Regions from separate parts of the Aquabacterium sp. A08 genome, predicted to be linked through region 1. Evidence: predicted binding sites of a transcription regulator. Region 1 holds the regulator's gene; the other holds the start of a gene.
The links. The regulator sigma-54, encoded in region 1, starts transcription at its own class of promoters, with help from an activator protein. The targets are predictions, from matches to a motif close to TGGCANGNAANCTGCTTT.

Region 2: a site for sigma-54 is predicted at 3,482-3,499, ahead of HA630_RS07460 (PQQ-dependent catabolism-associated beta-propeller protein). Genes of this name have one in related genera too.

What each region holds. Positions count from the first base shown of each region.
Region 1 is NZ_JAAQQT010000692.1:42,935-50,330, forward strand. Features, by position in the region: gene HA630_RS19785 (class I SAM-dependent RNA methyltransferase) at 1-695, opposite strand, end outside; gene rpoN (RNA polymerase factor sigma-54) at 748-2,349, opposite strand; gene lptB (LPS export ABC transporter ATP-binding protein) at 2,360-3,121, opposite strand; gene lptA (lipopolysaccharide transport periplasmic protein LptA) at 3,118-3,756, opposite strand; gene HA630_RS19805 (thiol:disulfide interchange protein DsbA/DsbL) at 3,884-4,528, opposite strand; gene HA630_RS19810 (SPOR domain-containing protein) at 4,639-5,274, opposite strand; gene argS (arginine--tRNA ligase) at 5,289-6,962, opposite strand; gene HA630_RS19820 (DUF2237 family protein) at 6,980-7,348, opposite strand; gene HA630_RS19825 (metal-dependent hydrolase) at 7,345-7,396, opposite strand, start outside.
Region 2 is NZ_JAAQQT010000584.1:5,342-12,737, forward strand. Features, by position in the region: gene HA630_RS07435 (DNA-binding response regulator) at 1-109, opposite strand, end outside; gene HA630_RS07440 (hypothetical protein) at 260-442, shown strand; gene HA630_RS07445 (recombination-associated protein RdgC) at 671-1,570, shown strand; gene HA630_RS07450 (ABC transporter ATP-binding protein) at 1,602-2,390, opposite strand; gene HA630_RS07455 (tripartite tricarboxylate transporter substrate binding protein) at 2,387-3,409, opposite strand; gene HA630_RS07460 (PQQ-dependent catabolism-associated beta-propeller protein) at 3,557-4,567, shown strand; gene HA630_RS22480 (branched-chain amino acid ABC transporter substrate-binding protein) at 4,564-5,763, shown strand; gene HA630_RS07465 (ABC transporter permease) at 5,745-6,602, shown strand; gene HA630_RS07470 (quinoprotein dehydrogenase-associated SoxYZ-like carrier) at 6,667-7,396, shown strand, end outside.

The DNA of each region.
Region 1 (7,396 bases):
CGGCGCAGCCGGCCGGGCGCCAGGTTGAGCGCCACCTGCGCGGCCTCGATCAGCACCGTGCCGCTGCCGCAGCAGGGGTCGTACAGCGGCACCGGGCGGCCTTGTTCGTCCCAGCCGGTCCAGCCGGTGGCGGCGATCATGGCGGCGGCCAGGGTTTCCTTCAGCGGCGCGTCGCCCTTGTCCTCGCGCCAGCCGCGCTTGAACAGCGGTTCGCCCGAGGTGTCGATGTACACCGACACGTCCTCGTGCGTCAGGTGGGCGAACACGCGCACGTCGGGCCGGGCGGTGTCCACGCTGGGGCGCTCGCCGCGTTTGTCGCGCAGTCGGTCGCAAATCGCGTCTTTGACGCGCAGCGCGGCGAAGTTCAGGCTTTTCAGCGGGCTGTGCTGGGCGGTGATCTCGACCTTGAGGGTGCGCTGCGGGGTGAACCAGATTTCCCAGGCCACGCCGGCGGCGGCGCCGTACACGTCTTGTTCGCTGCGGTAGGGCTGGCGCGCCAGGCGCACCAGCACGCGCTGGGCCAGGCGGCTGTGCAGGTTGAGCTGCTGCGCCTGGCGCCAGCTGCCGGCGAGTTCCACGCCGGCGCGGCCGACGCGCAACTCGCCCGCGGGCACGCCGGTGATGCGTTGCACCTCGTCGGCCAGGTAGGTTTCCACGCCGGCGGCGCAGGGCAGGAACAGGGTGAGGGCGTTCATGGCGAACTTTCGGGTCGGTGGGGGCGCGTCGGCGGGGCGGCGCGCCCGGGGGTCACAGGGCCTTGCGCAGGTTGGCCGGCGCGATGCGCAGCGACTCGCGGTACTTGGCCACGGTGCGGCGCGCGCACTCGATGCCTTGTTCCTTGAGCATGTCGGAAATCTGGTTGTCGCTCAGCGGCTTTTTGGCGTCCTCGCCGGCCACGAACTGCTTGATCAGCGCGCGCACCGCGGTGCTCGACGCGTTGCCGCCGGTTTCGGTGCCCAGCGCCGAGCCGAAGAAGTACTTCAGCTCGAAGGTGCCGAAGGGCGTGGCCATGTACTTGGCGGTGGTCACGCGGCTGATGGTGGATTCGTGCAGCCCGAGTTCGTCGGCGATCTCGCGCAGCACCAGCGGGCGCATGGCCAGTTCGCCGTGCAAAAAGAAGCTGCGCTGGCGTTCGACGATGGCGCTGGCCACGCGCAGGATGGTGTCGAAGCGCTGCTGGATGTTCTTGATGAACCAGCGCGCCTCCTGCAGCCGCTGCTGCATGCCCTGGGCGCTGTCGCCCTTGTGGCCGCGCATGGCGTTGGCGTAGACGTCCTGCACGCGCAGGCGCGGCATCACCTCGGGGTTGAGCTGCACCTTGAAGCCGCGGCCTTGGGGCGTGACGATGACGTCGGGCACCACCACGTTGCGCTCCACGTTGGCAAAACGCCGGCCGGGTTTGGGTTCGAGCCGGGCGATCAGCGCGAGCGCGGCCTTGACCACCTCGTCCGTGCAGCCGCACAGGGTGGCCAGGCGCTTGACGTCGCGCTTGGCCATCAGCTCCAGCGGCTGTTCGCAGAGGGCCAGGGCGGCGCGGGCCTCGGGGCTGTTGCGCAGCTCCAGGATTTGCAGCGTCAGGCATTCGGCCAGGTGGCGCGCGCCCACGCCGGCCGGCTCCATGTGCTGCAGCCAGTGCAGCACGGTGTGCAGCAGCTGTTGCAGTTCTTCGGCGCGGGCCAGCCGTTCGTCGCCGTACAGGGCGCGGCCGCGGGCCTGTTCTTCCTGCGCCAGGATGGCCTCGGCCAGTTCGGGCAGGGGGTCGGCCAGGTAGCCGTCGTCGTTGAGCGACTCGATCAGGAAGTACAGCGCGGCGCGCTCGTCGTCGTTCAGGCGCAGCGCCAGGGCCTGCTGGTGCAGGTGGGCGGCCAGGCTGACGTGTTCGCTGGCCAGGTCGGCGGCGCTGGCGGTGTCGTCGTCGGCCGCGCCGTTGCGCGGCGGGGCGTCGCCGCCCCATTCGCTGTCGTCGGCGCGCAGCTCCACGGTGCCGTCGCCGTCCCAGCTATGTTCGACCGGGGCGCTGTCCTCGCCGCCGCCTTCCGCGGCTGGGCTGGTGTCGTTGCCGTCGCCGGGGGCGTCGGCGCTGCGTTCGCGCGGGGCGGGGGCGGCAGGCTCGGTGGCCCACTCGCTCACCTGGTCGCCCAGGCTCACCGGCGCGTCGGCCTGGTCCAGGCCAAAGTCCTCGCGCTCGGCGGCTTCCTGTTCGCGCTCCAGGAACGGGTTCTCGTCGAGCATCTGCTCGACCTCCTGCGCCATTTCGAGCGTGCTCAGCTGCAGCAGCCGGATCGACTGTTGCAGCTGTGGCGTCAGCGCCAGGTGCTGCGAAACGCGGAGGGACAGGCCTTGCTTCATGCGCCCGGCCTCACATGCGGAAGTGCTCGCCGAGGTAAACCCGGCGCACGTCGGCGTTCTCCACGATCTCGGCCGGGGTGCCCTGGGCCAGCACCCGCCCGTCGCTGATGATGAAGGCGTGGTCGCAGATGCCCAGCGTTTCGCGCACGTTGTGGTCGGTGATGAGCACGCCGATGCCGCGCGACTTTAGGAAGCCGATGATGCGCTGGATCTCGATGACGGCGATCGGGTCGATGCCGGCGAAGGGTTCGTCCAGCAGCACGAAGCGCGGGTTGGTGGCCAGCGCCCGGGCGATTTCCACCCGGCGCCGTTCGCCGCCCGACAGGGCCGGCGCCGGCGAGTGGCGCAGGTGCTGCACGTGCAGGTCTTCCAGCAGGCCGGTCAGGCGCTGCTCGATCTCGGCCTTGGGCAACGGGCGGCCAGCGGCGTCGGTCTGCAGCTCCAGCACGGCGCGCACGTTCTGCTCCACCGTCAGCTTGCGGAAGATGGAGGCCTCCTGCGGCAGGTAGCCCAGGCCCATGCGCGCGCGGCGGTGGATGGGCAGGCCCTGGATGGACTGGCCGTCGAGGGAAATGTCGCCCGCGTCGACGCGCACCAGGCCGACGATCATGTAGAACGAGGTGGTTTTGCCGGCGCCGTTGGGGCCGAGCAGGCCGACCACCTCGCCGCTGTGCACGGTGAGCGAGACGTCTTTGACCACCGGACGGCGGCCATAGCTTTTCTGCAGCCCGCGCACCTGCAGCTGGCTGGCGGGGGCGGCGGCCCCGGTCACGGGCGGGACTCCAGGCGCGGGCTGGGTTGCAGTCGGGGGGGCGGTGTGCCGGCCGCGTCGGCGTTGCCGGCGGCGGGGTTGGGCGTCAGCATGGCGCGCACCCGGCCACCGGGGTTGTCGGGCGAGCGGCTGGCGCCGCCGGCGTCCACCGTGAACACCTCGGTGCGGTTGTCGTAGACGATGGTGCCGCCGCTGGTCTGGTCGCTCAGGGTGGCGCCGCGGTAGCGGCGCAGCACCGCCTGGCCGATGAACTTCACCGTGTCGGCCTGGCTGTCGTAGTCGATGCGCAGCGCTTCGCCCTCGATGAACTCCTCCAGCCCCTCGCGCTTCTGGCGGAAGAAGGCGCGCTGGCCCTCGCGTCCCAGCACGGTGCTGAACTGGTTGTTCTGGGCGTCCTGGAGCACGTCCACCTGCTGGCCGCGGATGACGATGCTGCCCTTGGTGATGACCACGTTGCCGGTGAATACGCTGGTCTGGCGTGCGTCGTCGTAGCGCAGCGCGTCGGCCTCGATGTTCATGGCTTGGAGGCGGTCGGCGCGCTCGGCCAGGGCCGGGGCGGACAACCCGCCCGCCAGGGCCGCGGCGAGCAGCGCGGCGCGCAGGGCCCGGGCGTGGCGTGGTGGGGTGGTGGTCATGATCGGCACGAAAATTGCATTTGCAGGGTGTGTGCCGATTGTAGCCACAGCGCCCGCGGGCACAAGCCCGGGCCACGCGGCGGGTCGCGGTGGTGGGCCGGCCGCACGGTGGCGCGGCCGGCGCGCTTCAGCCCTTGCGCGCTTCCTGGATCAGCGCGTTGGCCACGGTCAGGGTGCGCGCGGCCTGGCCCGGCACGTAGTAGCGCCCGGCGATGCCCAGCGACGGCGTGGCCTCGACCTCGTAGGCGTCCTGCAGCTGGTTCGCGCGCTTGACCTTGCCCGCCACCCCGAAGGAGTTGAAGGTCTGGGTGAACTGGGCCTGGTTCAGCCCCTGCGCCGCGGCCCAGGCAATGATGGCGTCGGCGTTGTTCAGCCGCACCCGGTCCTGGTGGATGGCCTTGAACACGCGGTCGTGCAGGGCGTCGAGCTGGCCCAGCGCCTCCAGGGTGAAGTAGAGCCGCTGCAGGGGCTCGAAGGAGGCGTTGAAGCCCACCGGAGAGCGCCGCGCCACCACGTGGCCGGGCACGGTTTTCATCCAGTCCTTGAAGGCGGGCTCGAAGTTGTAGCAGTGGACGCAGGTGTAAGCGAAGAACTCGATCACCTCGACCTTGCCGGCCGGGGCGTCCACCGGGGCAGGGCGGGCCAGGCGGCGGTAGTCGCTGCCTTCGCGCAAGCCGCTGCCCTGGGCCCAGGCGGCGGTGGGCAGCCAGGCGCCCAAGGTGCCGGCGGCGGTGGCGCCCAGCACGGCGCGGGAAAAGTCTCGTCTTTGCATGGTGGCTTCACTCCGTGGATCGGTCGCGGGGCCGTCTCGGCCCGGCTCTGGGGTTGGGGCGCCGTCGCCGCGGGAAAGTTCCGGGGCGATACAGCTGGTCACAAGCCGGTTCAGCGCTGGACGCGCACCAGCGCGGTCTCCACGCCTTGGGCCTTGAGGCGTTCCTGCTGGGCCTCGGCGTCGGCCTTGGCGGGGTAGGGGCCCAGGCGCACGCGGAACACCGGGCGGCCGGCCTGTTCGCGCTCGCTGACCTGGGCGGCAAAGCCCAGCATGGCCAGGCGGGCGCGCTGGGCTTCGGCCTCGTCGGGGCCGCGGAAGGCGCCCACCTGCACGAAGTAATGGAAGGGGTCCACCGCCGGCGGCGCCTCGACCGACGCCACCGGGCCGGGGCTGCCGGCGCGGTCCTGGATCAGGGCGCCCAGCGGGTCGGCGGGTGTGGACGGCGCCGGCGCGGGGGCGGCCGCCGGTGGCGTGGCAGCAGCCTGGGCGTCGGCGGGAGTCACGGCGGCGGGCGGGGCCGGTTTGGTCGACAGCGCGGCGTTGGGGTTCCAGTCCTTGTTGCGCTCGGCCTCGATCGCGTCCTGCCCGGGTTTGCGCTGCACGCCGCGGTCCACCAGCGGCACCGGCACCTTGGTCACGTACACCGCCACGGCCAGGGCGGCGCCCAGGCCCACCAGCAGGCCGATGATGAAGCCCAGCAGGGTGCCGCCGCGCAGGGCACGGGGGGGGCGGGGGGTTTGCGTCATGGGGGGCTTTCGGTTCACATCTTCTGTGGCGCGCTCACGCCGAGCACGGCCAGGCCATTGTGCAGCACCCGGGCGGTGGCCGCGACCAGGGCCAGGCGCGCGCGCTTGACGGCCTCGTCCTCCACCAGGATGCGTTCGGCGTCGTAGTAGCTGTGGTACGCGGCGGCCAGTTCGCGCAGGTAGAAGGTCACGTCGTGCGGGGCGAAGTCGGCCGCGGCGGCGCTCAGCATCTCGGGGTACTTGGCCAGTTGCAGCATCAGGGCCTGGGCCTGCGGGCCTTCCAGGGCCGACAGGTCGGCGTCTTGCAGGCTGGCGACGTCGCCGCCCCAGCTGGCCAGCACCGAGCAAATGCGCGCGTGGGCGTACTGCACGTAGAACACCGGGTTGTCGTTGTTCTGCTGGATGGCCAGGTCCACGTCGAAGGTGTATTCGGTGTCGGGCTTGCGGCTGAGCAGGAAGAAGCGCACCGCGTCGGCGCTGGTCCACTCGATCAGGTCGCGCAGGGTGACGTAGCTGCCCGCGCGTTTGGAAATCTTCACTTCCTCGTCGCCGCGCACCACGCGCACCATGGTGTGCAACACGTAGTCGGGGTAGCCCTGTGGAATGCCCACGCCGGCGGCCTGTAGGCCGGCGCGCACGCGGGCAATGGTGCCGTGGTGGTCGGTGCCCTGGATGTTGATGACCTTGCTGAAGCCGCGTTCCCACTTGGTGATGTGGTAGGCCACGTCGGGCACGAAGTAGGTGTAGCCGCCGTCGCTCTTGCGCATGACGCGGTCTTTGTCGTCGCCGTAGTCGGTGGACTTGAGCCACAGCGCGCCGTCCTGCTCGTAGGTCTTGCCGGCGTCGATCAGCTTTTGTACCGCCTGCGCCACGCGGCCGCTGGTGTACAGGCTGGACTCCAGGTAGTACTGGTCGAACTTCACCTGAAAGGCCTGCAGGTCCAGGTCTTGCTCGTGGCGCAGGTAGGCCACGGCGAACTGGCGGATGCCGTCGAGGTCGTTCACGTCGCCGCTGGCGGTGAATTCCCGGTCGTCGGCTTTCACCGTCTTTTTGGCGAGGAAGTCGTTGGCGATGTCCTGGATGTACTCGCCGTTGTAGGCGGCCTCGGGCCATTCGGCGTCGCCGGGCTTGAAGCCTTGGGCGCGCAGCTGGGTGGAGTTGGCCAGGGTTTCGATCTGCACACCCGCGTCGTTGTAATAGAACTCGCGGTGGACGTTCCAGCCCTGCGTCTCGAACAGGTTGCAGAGGGCGTCGCCCAGCGCGGCCTGGCGGCCGTGGCCCACGTGCAGCGGGCCGGTGGGGTTGGCGGACACGAACTCGACCAGCACGCGTTGGCCGTTGCTGGGTTGCTGGCCAAAGGCGGCACCCGCGGCCAGCACCTCGCGCACCACTTGCTGTTTGGCGGCGGGCTTGAGTTTGATGTTCAAGAAGCCAGGGCCGGCGATGTCGAGCGCGTCCACCCAGCGCTGGAAGGCGGGGGTGGCCTGCAGGGCGTCCACCAGCTGCTGGGCCAACTGGCGCGGGTTGGCCTTGAGCGGCTTGGCCAGCTGCATGGCGGCGGTGCAGGCGAAGTCGCCGTGGCTGGCCTGCTTGGGGTTTTCGAACGCGGCCTTGCTGCCGGCGCCGGGCGAGAGGGTTTCCAGCTCGGCGGCCAGGGCGGCGAGCAGTTCGTGTTTGACGGAGAGCATGGGGTGGGATTTTAGGCTCAGGCCTTCACCCAGGCGTGGGCTTTCAGGTCGTCCAGCGCCACGTGCTCCAGGGCGCGCGCGTGGCAGCTTTCCAGCACCACCGGCGGGGCGCAGCCGGCGTCCAGCGCTTCCTGCCAGCGCAGCGCGCACAGGCACCAGCGGTCGCCCGGCTTCAGGCCGGGGAAGCGCCACTGCGGCCGGGGGGTGACGAGGTCGTTGCCGCGCGCCTTGGAAAACGCCAGAAATTCGGCCGTGACCCGGGCGCAGACGACGTGGGAGCCGGTGTCGTCGGGGCGGGTGTGGCAGCAGCCGTCGCGCAGGTAGCCGGTCAGCGGGTCGTAGGAGCAGGCGCGCAGCGGCGTGCCGAGGACGTTGAGGGCGGTCATGGCGTGCGGGGAGTGGGGTGGAGCGGTAAGGTGGCGTCCACCGGTGCG
Region 2 (7,396 bases), on a different contig from region 1:
GCTGCAGGTAGTTGGCGAGCAGTTTGCGCTCGTCCTCGGCGTCGTCCACGACCAGGATGCGCTGGCCCAGCAGGTTGGTGAGGCCGGGCACCGGGCGGTCCGCGGTCATGCACGCCTCCGCCGCAGAACCGGCATGCAAACAGTGCACGCCAGCAACGGTTGGGCGCACTCGGGCAGTGGTGCGGGCATCCGGGCAGCGACCATCACAACCAGTCTCCCCAACCTCTTCCACGGGAAGCAACCAAGAAAGGAAGCAGCCATGTCATCTTTTCAGCATTTCCTGCAATCGCTGCAAACCGGTGGTCAGCGCCACCCGTCTCAGCTCGGTTTGAACGGGGCGGACGGCACAGGGTTGGAAGACCTCAGCGACAGCGTGGATCTGATCGGCTACCTGACGGCCCTGGGCTACGAAGTCACCAGCGCCCCCCGCCGCGAAATGTAACCCGAGGAGCGACCGCCATGAAATACCTGACCCCATTTGCCTCTCTGGTCGCGGCCATGTACGTCGCCACGGGCGTAACCACCGGCATCAGCCTGCAGATCGAGTCGCTGCTCTCGCTGCTGCAATTTTGAGTGCCCCGGCACACCCGGCCGCAACGGGTGCGCCGCCTTCCTCTAAGATGCTGACCTATGCCCGGCACGCCCGGGCCGGCTCTGAAGAAGGAATGCTGTGTTCAAGAATGTGATGCTCTACCGCATCGGCGACGGCTGGTCGGCCCCGGTGGAACAGATGGAAGAAGCCTTGGCGAAGATGCCTTTTGTGCCCTGCGGCGCCACGCAGGACAAGGCCCTGGGTTGGGTGCCACCGCGCGGCAACGCCCACGGGGCGCTGGTGGAAACGGTAGCGGGCCACCGCATTCTGCGTTTTCAGATCGAGACCAAGGGCGTGCCCGGCTCGGTCGTCAAGCGCCACCTGGAGGAACGGGTGGCACAGATCGAGGCCAAGGAAGGCCGCAAACCCGGGCGCAAGGAAAGCCGCGAGCTGCACGACGAGATCGTGCACGACCTGCTGCCCATGGCGTTTGCCAAAACCAGCAGCGTGACCGTGTGGCTGGACCTGGCCGCCGGCCGGCTGGTGCTGGACACCACCAGCCTGCCCAAGGCCGACGCGGTGACCACCGCGCTGGTGCAGGCCTTCGACGGCCTGCGCCTGAGCCCGTTGAACACCCAGGTGTCGCCCCAGGTCGCCATGACCGCCTGGCTCACCGGCAACGCCGACGACTGGCCGGCCCATTTTGCGCCGGGCCGCGAGGTGGAGCTGAAGTCGGGCGACGAGATGAAGTCGGTGGTGAAATTCACCCGCCACCACCTGGAGGACGAGGAGATGCGCCGCCACATCGGCCAGGGCAAGCTGCCGACCAAGCTGGCGCTGGACTGGGACGGCCGCGTGTCCTTTGTGCTCACCGAGGGCGGCGCGCTGGCCAAGGTGGCGTTTCTGGACGGCGTCTTCGAGGACAACGCCGGCGCCGAGGACAACGGCGGCTTCGACACCGACGTGGCGATTGCCACTGGCGAGCTGGGCGCCCTGATCAACGACCTGACCGTGGCGCTGGGCGGCGAATTGCTGTAAGCCGTGCCCTGCACGAACCCCGCTTAGGCCATCAAGGCTGGGCGGAGGGCCCCAGATCGGCCTGTGGTTCGGTGTGGCTCAGGAAGGCCGCCTCCAGATCGCTGGTGCCGGTGCGGGCCAGCAGCGCCGGCACCGGGCCGTCGAACCGCACCTGGCCCTGGTGCAACACCACCACCCGGTCGGCGTCGGCCACTTCGTCGACCAAATGGGTGGTCCACAGCACGGCCACCCCGGTGTCGCGGCGCAGGGCCTGGACGGCCTGGCGCAGTTGCTGGCGTGAGGCTGGGTCCAGCCCCACGGTGGCTTCGTCCATGAGCAGCACGCGGGGCCGGTGCAACATGGCGCGCACCAGTTCCACCTTGCGCCGGTTGCCGCCGGACAGGGCCCGCACCGGCTGACCCGCCTGCTCGGGCAGGCCCAAGGCCGCCAGCCCCTGCGCGATGCGCTCCTGCGCCACGGCCCGGGGCAGGCCGTGCAGATCGGTGTGGAACAGCAGGTTGGCGCGCACCGACAGGTCCAGGTCCAGCGCCATTTGCTGGAACACCACGCCCAGCCCGGCCAGGGCGCGGGGCGCGTCGCGGCGCAGGTCGTGGCCCAGCACCTGGATCTGGCCGGCGTCGGGCACGAACAGGCCGGTCAGCAGTTGCATGAGGGTGCTTTTGCCGGCGCCGTTGGGCCCGAGCAGGGCCACCAGTTCGCCGGCGTGCAGGCACAGGTCCACCCCGCGCAGGGCGGGTTTGCCACCGTAGGCCTTGGCCAGGCCTTGCGCCTGTAACACGGTGGGACGGTGGTCGAAGGCGGGGTCGGGCAGATTCGTCATGGCGCGGTGGCGGGCGCGGCCAGCAGTTTCATGCCTTGCAACAGGCGGCGTTCGTGGGCCTGTGCGTCGCGCAGGGCGGCCTGGTAGGCGGCGGGACCCAGGTAGGCGGGGTCTTGGTCGTAGCGGGCCAGTTCGGCCAGGTGGCGGGGGGTGAACATGGCGTGCTTGAAGGCGTCGTGCAGGGCGTTCAGTATGGCATGGGGGGTGCCGGCCGGCGCCGCCAGCCCCCAGGGAGAGTGGTACACCGCCGGCTCAAAGCCCAGTTCGCGCATGGTGGGCACCTGCGGCCAGCGCGGCATGCGGTGTTCGGCGAACACGGCCAGCAGGCGCAGCTTGCCCTGCTCCACCCAAGGGGCAAAGCCGGTGGAGTTCATGCCCGCCATGATGGTGCCGGACACCAAAGCGAGCATCTGGTCGGCGGTGCCTTTGTAGGGCACGTGGGTGTAGGCGATGCCCTGGGCCTTCAGCAAAGTCTCCATGGCCAGGTGCGGGGTGGAGCCCACGCCGGTGGACCCCAGGGTGAGCTGGCCGGGGTGGGCGCGCGCCCAGGCCAGCAGGTCGGCGACGTGGCGCCAGGGGCTGTCGGCCGCGACCAGAAGGCCAAAGGTGGTGCTGGAGACCTGCAGAATGGGGGCCAGGTCGGTCAAGGGGTCCCAGGGCACCGGGTTCATGAGGGCGAAGCGCAGCACGGTGACGGGCAACTGCCCGATGGTGTGGCCGTCCGGCGCCGCCGCTTTGAGCAAGGGCGCCACCAGCGTGCCGGCCGCCCCCGGGCGGTTGATGACCACCACCGGCTGGCCCAGGCGGGCGGCGGCCTCTTCGGCCAGGACGCGCACCGTCAGGTCGGTGCCGCCGCCGGGGGGCCAGGGCACGATGAGCTGGATGGGCCGTTGCGGCCAGGGTGCAGAGGGTGAAGGGGGGTTGGCACTGGCCCACCGCGGCAGCGCGGCGGCCAGGCCGGTGGCGCTGGCGCCGCGCAACCAGGCGCGCCGGGTCGGGGCCGAAGAATCGATGGGCAAGGCAGTCTCCGTGGGTCGCGGTCGTGTCGCCGCGTGTGCAACACCTGCAAGCAAATACCGCGCCCGTTTTTCAGGCACTGAAATTGCTAGAAACTCTGCACCGTGTGACACTCGCACACGGCGATGCCAGAACACAGGAGACCACGAATGACTTTGACACCCCCCCGCACCCCTGCCCGCCCGCGTGCCCTGCGCGCCACCGCGTTGGGCCTGGCCCTGGCCGCCCTGCTGGGCGCCGGCTGGTCCACGGCACAAGCGCAGTCGGTGTACGTGTCCAGCGAAAAAGACAACAAAATCGTCGTGTTCGATGCCGCCGGCAAACAGACCGGCACCATCGACGTGTGCCAGCGCCCGCGCCACCTGATGGCCAGCCGCGACCAGACCAAGCTGTACGTGTGCTGCGGCGACAGCAACCAGCTGGGGGTGGTGGACCTGGCCAGCGGCAAAATGGTGGACACCGTGCCGCTGGGCGACAGCCCCGAAATTTTCGACCTGAGCCCGGACGGCAAGGTGGCCTACGTGTCCATTGAGGACGAAAACGTGATGGCCGCCTACGACCTGGCCAGCAAAAAGCCGCTGTTCCAGGTGAAAACCGGCGGCGAACCGGAGGGCATTCTGGTCACCAAGGACGGCAAGTTCGCCTACGTCACGTCCGAAGAGGCCAACCTGGTCCACCTGGTGGACCTGACGGGCAAGAAGGTGGTCAAGGACATCAAGGTCGGCAACCGGCCACGCCGCTTCGCCCTGTCGCCCGACGGCAAGGAGCTGTGGGTGACGAACGAACTCAGCGCCAACGTCAGCGTGCTCGACACCGCCACCCACCAGGTCAAGGCCACGGTGGCCTTCAACATCCAGGGCCTGCGCCAGCCCGACATCACCCCGGTGGGCGTGGTGATGACGCGCGATGGCAAGACCGCCTGGGTCAGCCTGGGCAAGGCCAACCACGTGGCCGAGGTGGACGTGGCGACCAAGCAGGTGCGGCGCACCGTGCTGGCCGGCAAGCGCGCCTGGGGCCTGGGCCTGAGCCCGGACGAACGCACCCTGTACGTGACCAACGGCCTGTCGGACGACATGACCCTGGTGGACACGCAACAGGCCAAGGCCGTGCGCACCGTGGCCGCCGGCCGCGTGCCGCACACCCCGCTGGTGCTGAAATGACGCGCACGCCCCGCCGCTTGCATTGGGGCGCCTGGGGCGTGGGGGCGGCGCTGCTGGCCGGTGCCGTCGCGCCCGCTCTGGCGGTGAGCACCCACACGGTGGCGGTGGTGTCGCTCGACGACGACCCCCGCCACCTGCCGCGCCGGCTGGAGCGCCGCTACCCCGGCCACCCCGGCGGCACGCTGCTGGCCGCCGCCCAGTTGGGCGCCAGCGACGCCGAGGTGGGCCTGCGCGCCGCCGACCTGCAGCTGAAGGTGCGCGAGGCCACCGCCCGCAACGCCGACGACCTGCCCCGGGTGCTGCAGCAGCTCAAGGCCGACATGGTGGCCTACTGGGTGTTGGACCTGCCCGAAGCCCAGACCGTGCAGGCGGCCAAGGCCGCCGGCGGGGCCGCCCTGCTGTTCAACGCCAGCGCCAGTGCCGACGGTCTGCGCGGGGCGCAGTGTGGGGCCACCCTGTTCCACACCTACCCCAGCCAGCACATGCTGCAAGACGCGCTGGCCCAGTACCTGGCCGCGCGCAACTGGCGCAACGCCCTGGTGCTGCAGGGCCCGGACCCGGACGACGTGGCCATGGGCCAGTCGTGGCAGCGCGCGGCCAAGCGCTACGGCGTCAAGGTGACGGCGACCAAACCGTTCAAGCTCTCGGGCGATCCGCGCGAGCGGGACCTGGCCAACCCGCGCCTGCTGACCAACGACCGCGGCCACGACGTGGTGGCGGTGATGGACGCCGACGGCGAATTCGCCCGCACCCTGCCCTACGCGACCCAGCAGCCGCGCCCGGTGGTCGGTGCCAACGGCCTGGTGCCGCTGGCCTGGCACCCGCAATGGGAGCGCAACGGCGGCCCGCAGGTGAACCGCCGCTTCCAGCGCAGCGCCGCGCGGCCCATGACCGGCCAGGACTGGGCCGCCTGGGTGGCCGTGAAGGCGGTGGCCGCGCTGCTGAGCGAGCACGCCAAAGCCCCCCTGGCCGAACAGGCCCGCCAGCTGCGCGCCGGCCAGGTGTTCGTGGACGGCGCCAAGGGCCCGCGCCTGTCGTTCCGCGCCTGGGACGGCCAGTTGCGCCAGCCCCTGTTCCTGAGCCACGTGGACGGCGTGGTCGGCACCGCGCCGCTGGACGGCGTGCTGCACCCCACCGAGGTGCTGGACACCCTGGGCGTGGACCAGAAGGAAACCGCGTGCAAAGCCCGTCCCTGAGCCCGACGCCAGGCGCGGCGCCCCCGGCCCCGCCGCTGGCGGTCCACCTGCTGCGCGCCCTGCGCGCGGTGGTGGGCCGCGAGCTGCACAAATTCCTGCGCCAGCCGGCGCGGCTGGCCTCGGCCCTGGTGCGGCCGCTGCTGTGGTTCGTGGTGTTCGCGGCTGGATTCCACAACGTGTTCGGCGTGGCCATCATCCCGCCGTACGAGACCTACATCGAATACAAGGTCTACATGGTGCCCGGCCTGCTGGGCATGATCGCGCTGTTCAACGGCATGCAAAGCTCGCTGTCGCTGGTGTACGACCGGGAAATGGGCATCATGCGGCTGCTGCTGACGGCGCCACTGGCGCGCGGCTGGCTGCTGGGCTTCAAGCTGCTGGCGGGCACCACGCTGTCGCTGGTGCAGATGGTGGTGTTCCTGGGCATCGCCTGGGCCTTCGGCGTCACCTTCCCGCCGCTGCACCTGCTGGCCGCGCTGCCGGTGATGGTGGGCGCCGCCGTGCTGCTGGCCTCGCTCGGTCTGATGCTGTCGGTGTACGTGCGCCAGCTAGAAAACTTCGCCGGCACGATGAACTTCGTCATTTTCCCGATGTTCTTCATCAGCCCGGCGCTGTACCCGCTGTGGAAGCTGGAGGAGGCCGGCGCGCTGTGGCTGCACACCCTGGCCCGCTACAACCCCTTCACCCACGCGGTGGAGGCCATGCGCTTTGCCCTGGAAGGGCAATGGAACGGGCCGGGTCTGGCGGTGCTGCTGGGCGGCACGCTGGTGTGTTTCGCACTGGCCCTGCGCGGCTACGACCCGCAACGCGGCTGGATCCGCCAGCGCGGCGCCCCCTGAAGCCGGGGCGGGCCGGCCCCGCCCCCTCAAGCATCTGAAACACAAATAAGCACAGGAGACGACGATGCCCCCCACCCCACCCCCCCACGGCCCCGACCGCCGCCGCTGGCTGCGCGACACCGCCTGGCGCCTGGGCGCCGTGGGTGCCGGCGGCCTGGGCTGGACCGCGCCGGCCCAGGCCCAGACCGACCACACCGGCGGCGACCCGCTCGGCTCCATGCAGTGGCCGGTGGTGAAACGCAAGTTCATGGGCGACGAACCGGCCCGCTTCAGCCCACTGGTGCAGATCAAGGGCCCGCCGTTTGCCGAAGACGCAATGAACGTGCCGGTGCTGCTGGACGCGCGCGCGCTGGCCCGCAGCGGCGCAGCCATCGACCGCATCGTGGTGGTGGCCGACCGCAACCCGGTGCAGCAGGTGCTGACCTTCGAGCCGCACCGGGCCCTGCCGGTGCTGGCCTTTCGCTTCCGGCTGGAGCAGGGTTCGCCCCTGCGCGCCCTGGTGCGCACCCGCGACGGCCAGTGGCACGTGGGCCAGACCTGGGTGAACGCGGCCGGCGGCGGCTGCACCGTGCCCGGCGCCACCCGCGCCGACGGCAGCTGGAGCCAGACCCTGAACCAGGTGCAGGCGCGTTTTTTCCGCAATGTCCTGGACGGCCAGGGCACCCGCCTGCGCCTGCGGGTGATGCACCCGATGGACACCGGCCTGGTGGCCGGCATCCCAGCCTTCCACATCGAGGAACTGGTGCTGCGCGACAGCGCCGACCAGGTCTGGTGGCGGCTGGAGCTGCACGAAC